DNA from 3 places in the Cupriavidus sp. UYPR2.512 genome. Region 3 is predicted to be linked to each of the others. Evidence: predicted binding sites of a transcription regulator. Region 3 holds the regulator's gene; each other region holds the start of a gene.

Region 1 (5,512 bases), on a different contig from region 3:
TACAGGCTGTGGGCCATCTGCAGCAGCGGCTGGCGCGCGGCGGGCTCGAGCAGCCTGCCGCTGGCATCGGCAATGCCCATGCGCTGCAGCCAGGCCTCGAACTCCGGCGCGGGGCGCAGCCCCAGCACCTCGCGCAGGTACAGCGCATCGTGGAACGAGGTGCTCTGGTAGTTCAGCATAATGTCGTCGGCGCCGGGCACGCCCATGATGAAATTGATGCCGGCCACGCCGAACAGCGTCAGCAGCGTGTCCATGTCGTCCTGGTCGGCCTCGGCATGGTTGGTGTAGCAGACGTCGCAGCCCATCGGCACCCCCATCAGCTTGCCGCAGAAGTGGTCTTCCAGCCCGGCGCGGATGATCTGCTTGCCGTCGTACAGGTATTCTGGACCGATAAAGCCCACCACCGTATTGACCAGCAGCGGCGAGAACGCGCGCGCCACCGCGTAGGCGCGCGCCTCCATGGTCTGCTGGTCGACGCCGTGGTGCGCGTTGGCCGACAGCGCGCTGCCCTGCCCGGTCTCGAAGTACATCAGGTTGTCGCCAACGGTGCCGCGCGCCAGCGCCTGCGCGGCGTCGTGCGCCTCGGCCAGCAGCGACAGGCTGATGCCGAAGGCCGCGTTGGCGCGCTCGCTGCCGGCCACGGACTGGAACACCAGGTCGACCGGCGCGCCCTGCCCGATCGCGCGCAGGGTGTTGGTGACATGGGTCAGCACGCAGGACTGCGTGGGGATGTCGAAGCGGCTGCGCAGTTCATCGATCATGCGCAGCAGCGAGACGATGGCGCCCAGGTTGTCCGAGGCCGGGTTGACGCCGATGGTGGCATCGCCGCAGCCATAGAGCAGCCCGTCGATGATCGACGCGGCAATGCCCTTGGGATCGTCGGTCGGGTGATTGGGCTGCAGCCGCACCGAGAGCCGGCCCGGCAGCCCCACCGTGCTGCGAAAGCGCGTGACCACCTGGCACTTGCGCGCCACCGCCACCAGGTCCTGGTTGCGCATCAGCTTGCTGACCGCGGCGGCCATCTCCGGGGTGATGCCCGGCGCCACCCGCGCCAGCGTGGCGCTGTCGGTTTCATGCAGCAGCAGCCAGTTGCGCAGGTCGCCCACGGTGGTGGCGCCGATGGCGGCAAAGGCCGCGCCATCGTGCCGGTCCAGGATCAGGCGCGTGACCTCGTCTTCCTCGTACGGCACCAGCGCCTCGGTCAGGAACTGCTTGAGCGGCACCTCTGCCAGCGCCAGCCGCGCGGCCATCCGCTCCTGCTCGCTGGCCGCGGCAACGCCCGCCAGCGCGTCGCCGGAACGCGCCGGGCTGGCCCGGGCCAGCAGCGTGCGCAGGTCGGCAAAGACGTGGCGGTGGGTGCCGATGGTGTGGGTGTAGGCCATGCGTTCCGTTCCTGGGCTCTGGCGAAAACGATGACAGCGGTGCGCCGGGCGCCTTGCCGGGCACGATTCCCCCTAATATAGACAGCCTTTGTGTGTGCCGTTATGCCAACATCGCGTCAGCGCACACGGGCCTGACTCAGGACCAACATCTGGATCGGCGAGAATTCAGAATAAATTTGAGCAAATTGCATGCCGGAGACCCCGATGAAAGACCCCGACCCGACCACCACCCCGCGCCTGCTCCCGGCCGCGTGGTACAGCGTCGGCACCGTCGCCTACCTGCTGACCGCCCTCGCGCTCTGGACCGTGCTCCACGCCAACCTGGTGGCGGCATTGCTGTCCGGGCTGCTGCTGTACTCGCTGGTGGACGTGCTGGCGCCGCGCCTGAAGCGCCTGCACCAGCGCCACGACGCCCTGGCCGTGGCCATCCTGTCGGCGGTGATCCTGCTGGGGCTGACGCTGGCGGGCTGGGGGCTGGTGCGCTTTGTCAGTGGCGAGGGCAATACCCTGGACGCGCTGCTCAACCATGCGGCAGACATCATCGCCCGCTCGCGCGGGCAGATGCCGCCGTGGCTAAGTGATGCGCTGCCCAACGGCGTGGACGAACTGGCCAACACCCTGATCGCGACGCTGCGCGAGCACGTCGCCATGGCGCAGAAGCTGGGTGCCGAAGTGCTGCGTACGCTGGTGCATATCCTGATCGGGCTGGTGATCGGCGCAATGGTGGCGCTGTACCGCGCGGTGGCGCGCCCCAACCGCCGGCCCCTGGCCGCAGCGCTGGTGAAGCGCGCGCGCACGCTGCAGCAGGCGTTCTCGCAGTTCATCTTTGCGCAGATCCAGATCTCCACCATCAACACCGTGCTGACCGCAATCTACCTGCTGCTGGTGCTGCCGCTCTTTGGCGTGCACCTGCCGCTGACCAAGACGCTGGTGGTCATCACCTTCATCGCCGGGCTGCTGCCGGTGCTGGGCAACCTGATCTCCAACACCGCCATCGTGATCGCATCGCTGTCGGTGTCGCTGCCGATCGCGGCGGCGTCGCTGGTGTTCCTGGTGGTGGTCCACAAGCTGGAATACTTCCTGAACGCGCGCATCATCGGTGCGCGCATCCAGGCCGCCGCGTGGGAACTGCTGATGGTGATGCTGCTGATGGAAACGCTGTACGGCATCCCGGGCGTGATCGCCGGACCGATCTTTTATGCCTACCTGAAGCGGGAGCTGGCCGGCGCCGGGCTGGTCTGAGTGCCGCAGCCGGCATGCCGCAACGGTGGTAGGACCAATTCCTGTTCAGGCGCCGTCCTGCTCCACCCGGCTGCGCACGAAGTCGATATGGGTCTGCATGGCGGTGCGCGCCTCTTCCGGGCGGCGCGCGCAAATCGCATCGCACAGCGTGCGGTGCTGCAGCAACAGCAGGTCTGACGCGCCGTCGTCCTGTTCGCGCAGGCCGGTGCCGTTGATGGTGATGTGCTCGCGCAGCATGCCGATCACGCTGGTATGCAAGTGCAGGAACATGGTGTTGTGCGAGGCCTTGGCGATGGCGTCATGCAGTTGCGCATCGGCATCGGCCTCCGCCTGCTTGTCGTCGGCGGCACGCGCGCGTTCCAGTTCAGCCATCAGGGCGCGAATCCGCTTCACATCGGCGGCATCCGCGCGCAGCGCCGCAAAATACGCAGTCGCGCCCTCCAGCACGCGGCGGAACTCCAGGATGTCGTCGCGCAGCGCGGGGTGGTCGGCCACCAGCTGGCCCCAGGGCGAGGCAATGCCGGCGCGCAGCTGGTCGGTGGCGTAGACCCCGGCACCGCGCCGGCTCTGCAGCAGGCCGCGCGCGGCCAGCCGCTGGATCGCCTCGCGCACGGTGTTGCGCGCCACCTCGTATTGCCCGGCCAGCACCCGCTCGGCCGGCAGCCGCGTGCCGGGCGGCCAGGTGCCGTCGAGCAGCGCGGTCTCGATCCGGCGCATGACCGACTCCACGCGTCCACGGGTGCGCCCGTGCCTTGCTGCCGCTGCCGTCATGCCATGTGTCCTCGCTCCTGAGCTTGCGCGGGTCGTAGGGGCAGATTGGTCCAACCAATTTGTACCGCCGCGCGGAAGCGGGAATTATGCGCCGAAACGTGCGACTCCAGCACGCCCGGAGCGAGACATGAAGGATCGTCAGTACCCCACCGGCCCTGCCCCCGCGCAGGCCTACCTGTTTGCCACCTGCCTGGTCGACATGTTCGTGCCGCAGGCCGGCCTCGACGCCGTGCGGCTGCTTGAACGCGAAGGGCTCACCGTGCACTTCCCGCGCGGCCAGAGTTGTTGCGGCCAGCCCGCCTACAGCAGCGGCAACCCCGACGCGGCCCGTGCGGTGGCGCGCGCTCAACTCGACCTGTTCAGCCAGCCCTGGCCGGTGATCGTGCCGTCGGGCTCGTGCGCGGGCATGATGCGCCACCACTGGCCGCAGCTCTTTGCCGACGATCCGGTGGCCGGCCCCAAGGCACTGGAACTGGCCGGGCGCATCTATGAACTGGGCGAGTTCCTGCTGCATGTGCTGAAGGTGGACTTTGGCGATGCCGCAGCGGCGGTCCAGCCGCAGGAGCGCATCGTGCTGCATACCTCGTGCGGCGCCCGTCGAGAAATGGGTACGCGCCAGCACGGCGTGGCCCTGGTCGACGCGCTGCCGGGCGTGACCCGCGTGGAGCATGAACGCGAGTCGGAATGCTGCGGCTTCGGCGGCACCTTCTCGCTCAAGCATCCCGATATCTCCGGCGCCATGGTGCGCGACAAGGTGGCCTCGGCCTGCGCCACCGGCTGCGACCGGCTGGTCTCGGCCGACTGCGGCTGCCTGCTCAATATCGGCCATACCGCGGCGCATGACCACGCCCCGCTGCAGGTGGAGCACCTGGCCACCTTCCTGTGGCGCCGTACCGGAGGTGCCGCATGAGCACCCCCGGCGCCCGCGAACGCATGCTCGGCCGGCTGCGCGCTGCCGCGCCCGCCCCTTCCCCAGGCACTGCGGAACTCAACCGCCGCATCGACAGCCATTTCGAGGCACGCCGCCACGGCACGCCAGCCGTTGGCGAGCTGATCGGCGCGATGCAGGCGGCACTGCAAGGCCTGCATGCCGAGGTCTGGTGCGCCAGCGAGGCGGCCTGGCCGGCATTGCTGGCCACTGAGCTGGCCAATGCCGGCGTGAAGCGCCTGCTGCTTGATCCCGCCAGCCAGGCCGGTGCCGCGCTGGCGGCGGCCTTGCCGGCCCATATCGAAGCCATCGGCTACGACCGCCCGATCCAAGCCTGGAAGGCGGAGCTGTTCGACACTGTCGATGCCGGCTTCACCGTGGCGCGCTCCGGCATTGCCGCCACCGGCACGCTGGTGGTCGCGCCCGACGCGGGCTCGCCGCGCACGGTGTCGCTGGTGCCGCCGCTGCATGTCGCGCTGGTGCGCGCCTCGACGCTGCACGCCGACCTGCATATGGCCGCGCGCACCGAGCGCTGGTCCGACGGCATGCCGACCAACCTGGTGCTGATCTCCGGCCCGTCCAAGACCTCCGACATCCAGCAGACGCTGGCCTACGGCGCGCATGGTCCGCGCCGGCTGTGGGTCGTGATCGAGACCGAGACCGCGGAGGCCGGGCAATGAGCCAGCACACACTGAATTTTGTTCCGCCGCAGGACTTCAAGGCACGCGCCCGCGAGGCGCTGGACGATCCCAAGCTGCGCCGGAGCTTCCGCGGCGCGATGGACTTCCTGCAGGGCAAGCGCCTGGCGCAGTTCCCCGACGCGGATGAGCTGGAACACCTGCGCGACCTGGGCGAGGCGGTGCGCCAGCACGCGCTGGCCAACCTGCCGGACTTGCTGGTGCAGCTGGAGGCAAAGCTCACCGCCGCCGGCGTGCAGGTGCACTGGGCCGAGAACGCCGACGAAGCCAACGCGATCATCCACCGCATCGCGGCATCGAAGCAGGCGAAGCGCGTGATCAAGGGCAAATCGATGGCCAGCGAGGAGATCGAGCTGAACCATTACCTGGCCGAGCGCGGCGTGGACTGCATCGAATCGGACATGGGCGAGTACATCGTCCAGCTGGCCGGCGAGAAGCCCTCGCATATCGTGATGCCGGCGATCCACAAGACCAAGGGCGATATCGCGCAG
Region 2 (5,512 bases), on a different contig from region 3:
TGCGTTATCTTTCATATGCGCTAGGATGGCGCTCCGCGTTCATCGCCGTCGTGGAGCCAGGCGGATATCTGACTGGCTTTTGTTCCACGGGGCTTTCAGAGGGCTGGCGAGAGCGCGCGCGTTTTTTACCCGATGAGGGGATTGTGGGACGGATTCATTCGAGTGATTCGCCTGTTATTGTGCCCGAGTTGCACGACGAACCGCTTCTCGCGGGCGGTTTCGGAGCTGTTAATGAATTAGACGGTGGGCATATCGCTCTCCTGGGAACTCCAATCCGACATGAAGGGCGACCCCTTGGTGTTCTAGTCGCGTTTTGTGAGAATCCAGACGGAAAGCGTGCTTTTGCCAGCGATCTCCAACTCATGAAAGTCGTTGCAGCGCCTATGGGGCAAGCGCTGCTGCTTAATCGCGATGGCATCCACAAAGGCGATAACACGGGGCAGGCATATAGACGTCCACAGAAGGAGCATCTCCCTTCGCGCAATATTGATAATGCGGTGGGCCGTTCCTTCTCGATGCAGCGGGTATTTGCGCAAGTTCATCAGGTCGCGCCAGCGAGGGCGACAGTACTATTGAGGGGTGAAAGCGGAACGGGCAAGGAGTTGATCGCACGCGCAATCTATAGCTTGTCTCAGCGTAAGGATCAGCCATTTGTTTCGGTGAATTGCGCGGCGCTTTCAGAGACACTCTTGGAAAGCGAACTGTTTGGCCATGAGAAGGGCGCGTTTACTGGCGCGCAATCTCAACGAAAAGGCCGATTCGAACTAGCGCACGGCGGCACACTATTTCTCGATGAGATTGGCGACATTTCGCCATCCTTCCAGGCGAAGCTCTTGCGGGTTCTGCAAGAACGAGAGTTCGAACGCGTAGGTGGGTCAACACCTGTAAGGGTTGATGTGAGGCTAATCGTTGCGACAAATCGTAACCTTGAACGAATGGTGAAGGAGGGTGAATTCCGCGCAGATCTGTATTATCGCATCAACGTGGTGAGCATTCGTCTGCCGCCGCTACGTGAGCGCCGTGAGGACATTCCGGCCTTAGCCCAATACTTCTTAGATCGATTTAACCGTGACAACAGCAGGTCGCTGCGCTTCACCGATGAAGCATTGCGCGTGCTTTCGGATTGCTACTGGGCTGGTAACGTGCGGGAGTTGGAGAACTGCGTTGAGAGGACTGCGACGATGGCACTCCAAGATTCGATCGATCGGCTCTCATTCCTCTGTGAGATGGATCGGTGTCTAACAAAAGGGTTGCATCACATCGAGCGAGAAGATGCCGTACGTCCTGACCGCTCGTCAAACGCTACTGGGAGCGAAGAGGCCGCTGCGGTCGTCATCGAAGATGCAAGTCACGATAGCAACAGATTCACCGTGCCGAGCAAGAACGACAGACCTCAAGGTGAGCGAGAGCGACTCGTTTGGGCGATGGAGCGCTGTGGCTGGGTGCAGGCAAAGGCGGCACGGCTCTTGGGCATTACGCCACGGCAGATTGGTTACGCACTGCGTAAGCACGGTATCGAGCTTCGTCGTTTCTGATGGCAACAAATGCGCTGTGTACGCTTCCCGCAGACCTATCACCGAAATCTGTGAAAACTGAAAACACGCAGAGGAGTTTACTCTTGCGTGACTGCACAGTGTCGGAATCGGTTCCAACTTTGTCGCAGGAGCATCCAACAACGACAATTGCGGCGTGCGCGCAGGGGCCGCATAGCGGTAAATCCTCGCCTGCGATGATGGTACGCAACTTGCTGCCCTTCGTGAACCGCAGAGTGTAAGGAGTCAAATATGTTGCGCAAGGCGAGGGCCGCCGATCTTTTCGACCAACCTGGTTGTGCGACGAACCGGGCAAAGAGCGAGGAGCGGCGTAAGCAGGGCTGTTCGAGGCAGCTCTTGCCGGGGGCGGCCGCTGGCGGCTGCGCATTCGACGGTGCGAAAATTGCACTCCAGCCCGTGGCTGACGTGGCCCACCTCGTGCATGGGCCGATCGCATGCGAAGGCAACTCCTGGGACAATCGCCACGCGGCGTCATCAGGGCCAACACTTTACCGCACCGGCTTCACTACTGACATCAATGAGTTCGACGTGATCTATGGCGGTGAGAGGCGCCTATTCAGTAGCGTGCGCGAGATCATTGAAAAGTACGATCCGCCAGCGGTCTTTGTTTATCAGACGTGCGTTACTGCATTGATCGGTGATGACATAGACGCAGTGTGCAAGCAGGCTTCAGAAAAGTTCAGCAGGCCCGTCATACCGGTCCACGCACCCGGGTTCTCTGGATCAAAAAACTTCGGCAACAAACTTGGCGGCGAGGCGCTTTTGAATTATGTCATAGGTACCCATGAGCCGGCATACACAACGCCGACAGACATCAACGTCATCGGTGAGTACAACCTGTCAGGCGAGTTATGGCAAGTGAAACCGCTCTTTGACGCGCTTGGCATCCGGTTTTTGTCGTGCATCACTGGCGATGGTCGATACAGCGACATTACAAGTGCGCACCGCGCGAGAGCTAACATGGTGGTGTGTTCGAAGTCGATGGTCCATGTCGCAACGAAGATGCAGCAGCGCTATGGCATTCCATACTTTGAGTGCTCATTCTATGGCATTGGCGACATGAGCAATGCGCTCCGCCAGATCGCAAGTCTGTTGGTACAGCGAGGGGCATCCGAAGAGCTGCTAGCCCGTACGGAGCGCTTGATTCAAGCTGAGGAGAGGCGCGCATGGGAACGGATTGCGTCGTACCGTGAGCGTCTTGAAGGCAAACGTGCGCTACTTATCACCGGGGGGGTGAAATCCTGGTCAGTTGTAGCTGCGTTGCAGGAGGCCGGCCTTGAAATCATTGGCACAAGCGTGAAGAAGAGCACCAAGGAGGACAAAGAAAGAATCAAGGGGATCATGGGACAGGACGCGTTCATGTTTGACAACATGACGGCGCGTGAGATGTACAAGATGTTGCGCGACGCGAAGGCCGACATCATGCTGTCCGGGGGACGGTCACAGTTTGTCGCATTGAAGGCGCGCATGCCTTGGCTCGACGTTAATCAAGAGCGCCATCATCCGTATGCCGGATATGAAGGCATCGTTGAGTTGGTGCATGAGATTGACCGCGCCATTTGTAACCCGGTCTGGCAACAGGTGCGCATTCCCGCGCCGTGGCATGACGACGATGAAGCCATTTGGTTAAGCGATTCCAGCCAGGGGGAGTGTACTCTGCACACAAAGCCGCTGCAGAATCCAGTGAGCGCACCTCGGCCCGTTCCGGCGCCTTAAGAGGGGGGAGATATTTTGGCTATCGTGGTCAAATCTGAAAAAGCGTGCACGGTAAACCCGTTAAAAACAAGCCAGCCACTCGGTGCCAGCTATGCGGCTATGGGACTCGACGCCTGCGTGCCTATGATGCACGGCTCGCAAGGCTGCACGTCGTTTGGCTTGGTGTTGCTTGTGCGACATTTCAAGGAAGCTATCCCGCTGCAGACTTCAGCGATGGATGAAGTCTCTGCCGTGTTGGGTGGATATGACAATGTCGAGACAGCGTTGCTTAATATTCGCAAGCGTGAGGCGCCAAGAATCGTTGTAGTCTGCTCGACGGGTCTCACCGAGACCACTGGCGAGGATCTTGGTGGTTATCTTAAAATGATACGCAGGCGTAACCCAGAACTGATCGATACGGAAATTGTGTACGTCTCGACGCCAGATTACGCTGGCGCCTTCGAGGACGGTTACAGCAAGGCTGTGTCGGCGATTGTGATGGCACTAGTCAAGCCACTGCCTACTATTCATCGACAAATTAACGTGTTGCCCGGTAGCCATTTGTCGCCACGTGATATTGAAGAGCTGCGCGCGATAGTCGATACATTTGGCCTAGACCCAATAATCCTCCCAGACATTTCCGGTTCGCTTGATGGTCATCTTGCTTCAGAATGGCGGGGTACAACGCAGGGCGGGACTACGCTCGATCAAATCCACGCTGCCGGTGCATCCTCTTTCACAATCGGCATTGGGGAGCAAACTCGCGCTGGTGCGCGAGCGTTACAGGCAATAGCTGGCACGCCATTCGAAATCTTCGAACGCCTCACGGGACTGGAGCCCAACGACCGGCTGCTGCGGCTTCTTGCGCAGTTGTCAGGCCGAGCTATTCCAGGAAAGTACCGGCGGCAGCGTAACCAACTGCTGGATGCAATGCTAGACAGCCACTTCTACACGGGTGGCATAAAGGTAGCAATCGGTGCGGAGCCTGACCTGCTCCTTTCGATTGGTTCACTGCTGCACGAGATGGGGGCCGAATTGTCGGTCTGCGTCAGCACGACTGCATCTGCCGCGCACGCACTATTGCCCGCAAGCGAAGTGGTGCTGGGGGACCTGGAGGACATGGAGCGCGCGGGTGGCAATTGCGATGTGCTAATTACTCATTCGCATGGACGGCAGATGGCCGCGCGACTCGGCAAGCCGCTGATGCGCATAGGCTTCCCTGTGTTCGACCGCGTGGGAAACGCACATCGGTGTCAAATTGGCTATCGAGGCACAATGGAACTGATCTTCGAGTTTGCAAACCTGATGCTCGAGCAGATTAAATACCGCGCACCGAGCGATTGGCCTCTGCCCGCGAGCCTCCATCGTATTGTGGCAAGTTCCCGGATCTGATGCCGAGATTCCGTCCAGCCACTAAGTGATTCCACAAGGAGAGCATGCATGAAAATCGCATTCGCCACGCAAGATAAGGTGCATGTTGACGCGCACTTCGGGTGGGCTAAGAATATCGTGGTCTACGACGTGACAGCGGCGGGGCACAAGTTTATCGAGGTTTTCGATTTCAGCGACACGCCGCAGAAGCATGGCAACGAAGAAAAGTTGGGGCGAAGGCTCGAAGTCATCCGTGACTGCGCGATCTTGTACGTTGCAGCAATTGGAGGCGCTGGGGCGGCGCGCGTGGTTGCGTTGAAGATCCATCCTGTCAAGGTGGCACAGGCAGAGCCGATTGAGGTGATTTTGAGAAAGGTCCAGGAAGTGTTAAAGGGAACACCGCCGCCGTGGTTAAGGAAGGCGATTAAGAAGGACGTTGGCACGTCATACGATTTTGCAGCGGACGACGAGTTGCCCGATAGCCGCGCCTATTGCAAAGAAGACGACTTCGCTTCGCGCCACATAGTGCTCGGTACGGAACCTGGCAGGGAAGGTAAGATAAAGGATCCTGAGGAAGAAAAAGCGCGCTTAAAAAAACTGAATGCGCTGGCTGTGCAAGCCAAGATGGATCTACATGATCTATCCGAAGAGTTGCCGGCTAGTTGGGAGAAAATCCTAATCGTTGCCAGACGCTGCCACGAAATCCATGCCGCATTGATGGAGGCGCGAAAGAGCGCCGGAGCGGCTTACAAGTGAATAGTGCGAGAATTGACGTGAGCGATAACTTTTCCGTGACGCTACCAAGCGGCGCGATCTGGACGCCGAACTTTGTTAGTTCGATCGATCAGCACAAATGCATCGGTTGTGGCCGATGCTTTCGTGTGTGTTCTCGC
Region 3 (5,512 bases):
CATCGGCGTCTTCACCGACGGCGACCTGCGCCGCCTGCTGGAAACCCCGCGCGACTGGAAGACCGTGCCCATCGGCGAGGTCATGCACCGCAGCCCGCACGTGGTCAACGAGAACCAGCTCGCCGTCGAAGCGGTGCAGGTGATGGAAGCCAACCGCATCAACCAGCTGCTGGTGGTGGATGACGACGGCCGCCTGACGGGCGCGCTGCATATCCACGACCTGACCCGCGCCAAGGTCATCTGAGCGGGCGCGGGCCCGCCGCAACCGGCACAACGCCAAGGACACCATGCAGGCACTCCTCGCCTCCCTCAGCGGCATCGTCATGCGGCTGCTGCCGCTGCTGCTGATGGCCTTCGTGGCGGGCAGCACGTTCTGGCTGGTCCAGATCAACTCCCCCAAGGAAGACCTGGCCGCGCAAAGCACCAGGAAGCACGAGCCTGATTACTTCATGGACCGCTTCTCGGCCACCGAGCTGGCGCCGGACGGCAGCACCAAGATCCGCTTCACCGGCGATCGCATGGTCCATTTCGAGGACGACCAGACCTACGAGGTGACCCGGCCCGCCATGCGCGCGTACGAGCCGGACCGCCCGCCGGTCACAGCCCGCGCCGATATGGGCCGCATGAACGCCGAGGGCTCGGTGATCGACCTGTACGGCAACGGCTTCGTCATGCGCCAGCAGGGCGTGGACGTGTCCAAGGACCCGCAGCTGACCGCCGCATCCAGTTATTTCCAGCTGCTGGTCAATGACGACATCGTCAAGACCGACAAGCCGGTCAAGCTTACGCGCGGCCCGTCGGTGATGACCGCCAACGGCCTGATCTTCAACAACGTCACGCGCGAAGTACAATTGCTCGGCAATGTACGCGGCACCATTATCACCGGGCCGACCCCGGGCCGCGCGCCGGGGTCCTGAGCCCCGGCCCGGGGGCCGCGCACGCAGTGCCGGCATGCGCGGCCGGTCCGCACGAACCCGCACCAACGTACCCAGACGCCCTCAAGCAACCCCTGCCAACATGACTGCTTCCCTGACGACATCGTCCCGTCGACGCACCGCCCCGGCCCTGCTCGCCCTGGCCATGGCCTTCGGCCTGCTGGCCCAGCCCGCCCTGGCCGAGCGCGCGGACCGCGACAAGCCGATGGTGCTGGAGGCGGACAACGCCAGCTACGACGACGTCAAGCAGATCTATACGCTGAGCGGCAACGTGGTGCTGACCAAGGGCACCATGATTCTGAAGTCCGACGCCGCCGAACTGCGCACCGACCCCGAGGGCTACCAGTTCGCGGTGGCCACCGCCAAGCCGGGCAAGCAGGCCTACATCCGGCAGAAGCGTGAAGGCGTCGACGAATACATCGACGGCTGGGGCGACCGCATCGAGTACGACGGCAAGCAGGAGTACTCCAAGCTGATCGGCAATGCCCGCATGGCGCGCCTGCAGGGTGCCAAGCAGGTCGACGAGATCCGCGGCGCGGTGCTGACCTACGACAGCCGCAAGGAGTTCTACACGGCCGCCGGCGGCGGTAGTGGCGACGCCGCGGCCGCCAATCCGTCCGGCCGCGTGCGCGCGGTGCTGTCGCCGCGCCAGGACCAGAAGGCCGGCGCCACGGGCAGCGGCGGCTCGCCGCTGGACCTGAAGCCGGCGCCCGCGCCTGCCAACAAACCCTGACGCCTGGCGCCGGCCTGCCTGCCCGCGCCAGAAACGCCTGAACGCCTGACTGTGCCTATGACCGATACCGCAACCATCGCCGACAAGCCTTCCGTCGAAGCCTCCTCGATCCTTCCCGGGGGCAGCACGCTGGTCGTGCGCCACCTGAAGAAGCGCTATGGCTCGCGCACGGTGGTCAAGGACGTCTCGCTCGACGTGAAGAGCGGCGAGGTGGTCGGCCTGCTCGGCCCCAACGGCGCGGGCAAGACCACGTCGTTCTACATGATCGTGGGCCTGGTGGCGCTGGACGAAGGCGATATTGTGCTCGACGGCGATCACATCAGCGGCCTGCCGATCCATGAGCGCGCGCGCATGGGGCTGTCGTACCTGCCGCAGGAAGCCTCGGTGTTCCGCAAGCTCAATGTCGAAGAGAACATCCGCGCGGTGCTGGAGCTGCAGCTGGACAAGGGCAAGCCTCTGGCCAAGGCCGAGATCGAGCGCCGCCTGGATACATTGCTGGACGACCTGCAGATCGCGCACCTGCGCAACAACCCGGCGCTGTCGCTGTCGGGCGGTGAGCGCCGCCGCGTGGAAATCGCGCGCGCGCTGGCGTCGTCGCCGCGCTTCATCCTGCTGGACGAACCCTTCGCCGGCGTGGACCCGATCGCCGTGGGCGAGATCCAGCGCATCGTCAGCTTCCTCAAGGCACGCAATATCGGCGTGCTGATCACTGACCACAACGTGCGTGAGACGCTCGGCATCTGCGACCACGCCTACATCATCAGCGAAGGCACGGTGCTGGCCGCGGGCCAGCCCGAGGAAATCATCGCCAATGACGCAGTGCGGCGCGTCTACCTGGGCGAGAACTTCCGCATGTGATGCAGCGGCCTGCCCGGAGCGGCAGGCCTCTTCGCGGGCGCGCGTGGGACCTCCCACAGCCAGCGGCGATCAGACCGCACAAGCGATAGCAATTTCCGTTCCAACAACGGAAAGATGCGCATAGAATAGGTCGCATGAAACCGTCGCTACAGCTCCGCCTTTCCCAGCATCTGGCCCTGACCCCGCAACTGCAGCAGTCGATCCGGCTGCTGCAGCTCTCCACGCTGGAACTGCAGCAAGAGGTCGAACAGGCGCTGACGGAAAACCCGCTGCTCGAGCGCGAGAACGACTGGATTGAAAGCCCGCTGCGCGTTGCGCCCGACGGCTCGGTGAACCTGCAGAGCGCACCGGCGCCCGCCCCGGCAGAGCCCCAGGGCAATGGCGACGCCCGCGCCGACGGCGCGGGTGACGATGACAGCTATGGCGACAGCGGCAACGGCGACGACTATGGCAGCGGCGACTGGAGCCTGGACGACTTTGCCCGCCGCCCCCAGGGCGACGAGGACGAAAAAACACCGATGCAGCTGCGCGAAGCCGAGCCCACGCTGCGCGAGTACCTGATGGAGCAGCTCACGCCGCTGAAGATCTCGACACGCGACAAGGGCCTGGCCATCTTCCTGATCGAATCGCTCGACGACGATGGCTACCTGAGCGCATCGCTTGAGGAGATCTGCACGGAGTTGCCGGAAGAACTCGAGTTCGAGATCGAGGAAGTCCACGCAGTTCTTACGCTGCTGCAGAGCTTCGACCCGCCCGGCGTGGGCGCGCGCAACGCCGCCGAATGCCTGGGCCTGCAGTTGCGGCGCCTGACGCACCCGCAGCGCGAACTGGCACTGAACATCGTCACCAACCACCTCGAGTTGCTGGCAGTACGCGACTACACGCGGCTGAAGAAGGCGTTGCAGGTCGATGAAGTGGCGCTGAAGTCCGCACACGAACTGATCCGCTCGCTGGCGCCCTACCCCGGCCATGCATACAGCCGCCCGGAGGCCGACTTCGTGGTGCCGGACGTGTTCGTGCGCAAGAGCGGCGGCGGCTGGATCGCGCAGCTCAATCCGGATGTGATGCCGAGGCTGCGCATCAATGATATGTATGCACAGATCCTGCGTGGCGCGAAGGGTGAGTCCGGCACGGCCGGGCTGCAGCAGAAGCTGCAGGAAGCTCGCTGGCTGATCAAGAACATCCAGCAAAGGTTCGACACAATCCTGCGTGTCTCGCAGGCCATTGTCGAGCGTCAAAAGAACTTTTTCAGCCACGGCGAAATCGCCATGCGCCCCTTGGTTTTGCGGGAGATTGCCGATACACTGGGTTTACACGAGTCAACCATCTCCCGGGTGACGACCAATAAATACATGGCAACGCCGATGGGTACTTTCGAACTGAAGTACTTCTTCGGCAGCCACGTGTCCACCGAAACCGGTGGCGCGGCTTCATCAACGGCCATCCGCGCCTTGATCAAGCAACTGATAGGAGCCGAAGACCCGAGGAATCCCCTTTCCGACAGTCGCATTGCCGAACTGCTGGGTGAGCAAGGCTTTGTTGTTGCGCGCCGCACTGTTGCCAAGTATCGCGAAGCCCTGAAGATCCCCGCAGTCAATCTCCGCAAGTCTTTGTAGCCGAGCCCACCGCCTGCCTGGTGAGGCTCTTTCAGAAGGAGAAGCGCTATGAACTTCAAGATCAGTGGACACCACCTGGACATCACGCCCCCTCTGCGTGAGTACGTGGAAACGAAGCTGGAGCGAATCGTCAGGCATTTCGATCAGGTCATTGGCGTTAGCGTGCTGCTCTCTGTCGACAACCACAAGGAAAAGGACCGGCGGCAGTACGCGGAAATCAATCTACATCTCAAGGGCAAGGACATCTTTGTCGAGGCGCATCACGAAGACCTATATGCAGCGATCGACGCACTCGTCGACAAGCTGGACCGTCAGGTGATCCGCTACAAGGATCGCGTGCAAGGCCACGACCGCGAAGCGGTCAAGTACCAGATGGCCGCAGCGCAAATGCAGCAATGACCGTGCCCGGCAGCCCCGCAGCGGGCTGCTGAATCAGGATTCAACAGGCAAGCCGCGCACCAAGCGCGGCTTTTTTGCGCCCTCGCGATCCGGGTTGCCGCCGGCATGCCGCGCCCGCACTGGTGGTGCGGCCCGGCTGTGGCGCCGGAGCCAACGCTTTTCACCCGAATGGGCAAGAGTGTTCGCAAGCGCGGCGCCAAGGTGTATGCTGCGCCATACAAAGAGAGGGAATCCTGGCCGCGCCCCACACCGGTGCGCCGGCTCCCGGCCCGGAGGCACGATTGCATCACTATGTATCGTTCTGCACCGGCTTGCTCCGCTGCGCTGCACAATGCGGGGGTAGTCGCTGCTCTATAATGGGCCGGACGCCTCCGGCCAGGCCAACGGCAGCCCCGGAGCCAGCCCCTGCCCGGCGGAACGATCCGCCCGCTAACTGAAATCCTGCGCATCGCCCATGAATCGTTTGGCCAAATTGCTGCCACCCGGCAACATCAACCTCGACGTCAGCGTCACCAGCAAGAAGCGTGTATTCGAGCAGGCCGGGCTCCTCTTCGAGAACAACCATGGCGTGGCGCGCGCCATCGTGACGGACAACCTGTTCGCGCGCGAGTCGCTGGGATCCACCGGCCTGGGCGCCGGCGTGGCGATCCCGCACGGCCGCATCAAGGGCCTGAAGCAGCCGCTGGCCGCCTTCATGCGCCTGGCCGAGCCGATTCCGTTCGAATCGCCGGATGGCAAGCCGGTATCGCTGCTGATCTTCCTGCTGGTGCCCGAACAGGCTACGCAGCAACACCTGGAAATCCTGTCAGAAATCGCGCAACTGCTTTCCGACCGCGACATGCGTGAAGGGCTGGCCACGCTGCCCACGCCCGATGCCGTCCATCAGTTGCTGATCGCATGGCATCCCTGATCCCCTGATCCCCAAGCGGGCCGGCACCAGACCGGGCAGGCGCCAGGCGCTTCGCAAACCG

The links. Region 3 encodes sigma-54, which starts transcription at its own class of promoters, with help from an activator protein. Its sites were predicted from a motif close to TGGCANGNAANCTGCTTT; they were not measured.
Region 1: A3A5_RS0127940 (ethanolamine ammonia-lyase subunit EutB) is a predicted target of sigma-54. The motif match lies at 1,560-1,577, and genes of this name have one in related genera.
Region 2: nifE (nitrogenase iron-molybdenum cofactor biosynthesis protein NifE) is a predicted target of sigma-54. The motif match lies at 1,734-1,751, and genes of this name have one in related genera.

Annotation. Positions count from the first base shown of each region.
Region 1 is NZ_KB903161.1:33,509-39,020, forward strand. It holds gene A3A5_RS0127940 (ethanolamine ammonia-lyase subunit EutB) at 1-1,382, opposite strand, end outside; gene A3A5_RS0127945 (AI-2E family transporter) at 1,587-2,624, shown strand; gene A3A5_RS0127950 (FadR/GntR family transcriptional regulator) at 2,670-3,395, opposite strand; gene A3A5_RS0127955 ((Fe-S)-binding protein) at 3,523-4,305, shown strand; gene A3A5_RS0127960 (LUD domain-containing protein) at 4,302-5,003, shown strand; gene A3A5_RS0127965 (LutB/LldF family L-lactate oxidation iron-sulfur protein) at 5,000-5,512, shown strand, end outside.
Region 2 is NZ_KB902889.1:632-6,143, forward strand. It holds gene nifA (nif-specific transcriptional activator NifA) at 1-1,535, shown strand, start outside; gene nifE (nitrogenase iron-molybdenum cofactor biosynthesis protein NifE) at 1,785-3,269, shown strand; gene nifN (nitrogenase iron-molybdenum cofactor biosynthesis protein NifN) at 3,285-4,640, shown strand; partial or broken gene nifX (nitrogen fixation protein NifX) at 4,689-5,093, shown strand; gene A3A5_RS44555 (CCE_0567 family metalloprotein) at 5,178-5,375, shown strand; gene fdxB (ferredoxin III, nif-specific) at 5,393-5,512, shown strand, end outside.
Region 3 is NZ_KB902909.1:40,917-46,428, forward strand. It holds gene A3A5_RS0110190 (SIS domain-containing protein) at 1-244, shown strand, start outside; gene lptC (LPS export ABC transporter periplasmic protein LptC) at 288-917, shown strand; gene lptA (lipopolysaccharide transport periplasmic protein LptA) at 1,018-1,668, shown strand; gene lptB (LPS export ABC transporter ATP-binding protein) at 1,726-2,526, shown strand; gene A3A5_RS0110210 (RNA polymerase factor sigma-54) at 2,661-4,142, shown strand; gene hpf (ribosome hibernation-promoting factor, HPF/YfiA family) at 4,191-4,541, shown strand; gene ptsN (PTS IIA-like nitrogen regulatory protein PtsN) at 4,996-5,451, shown strand.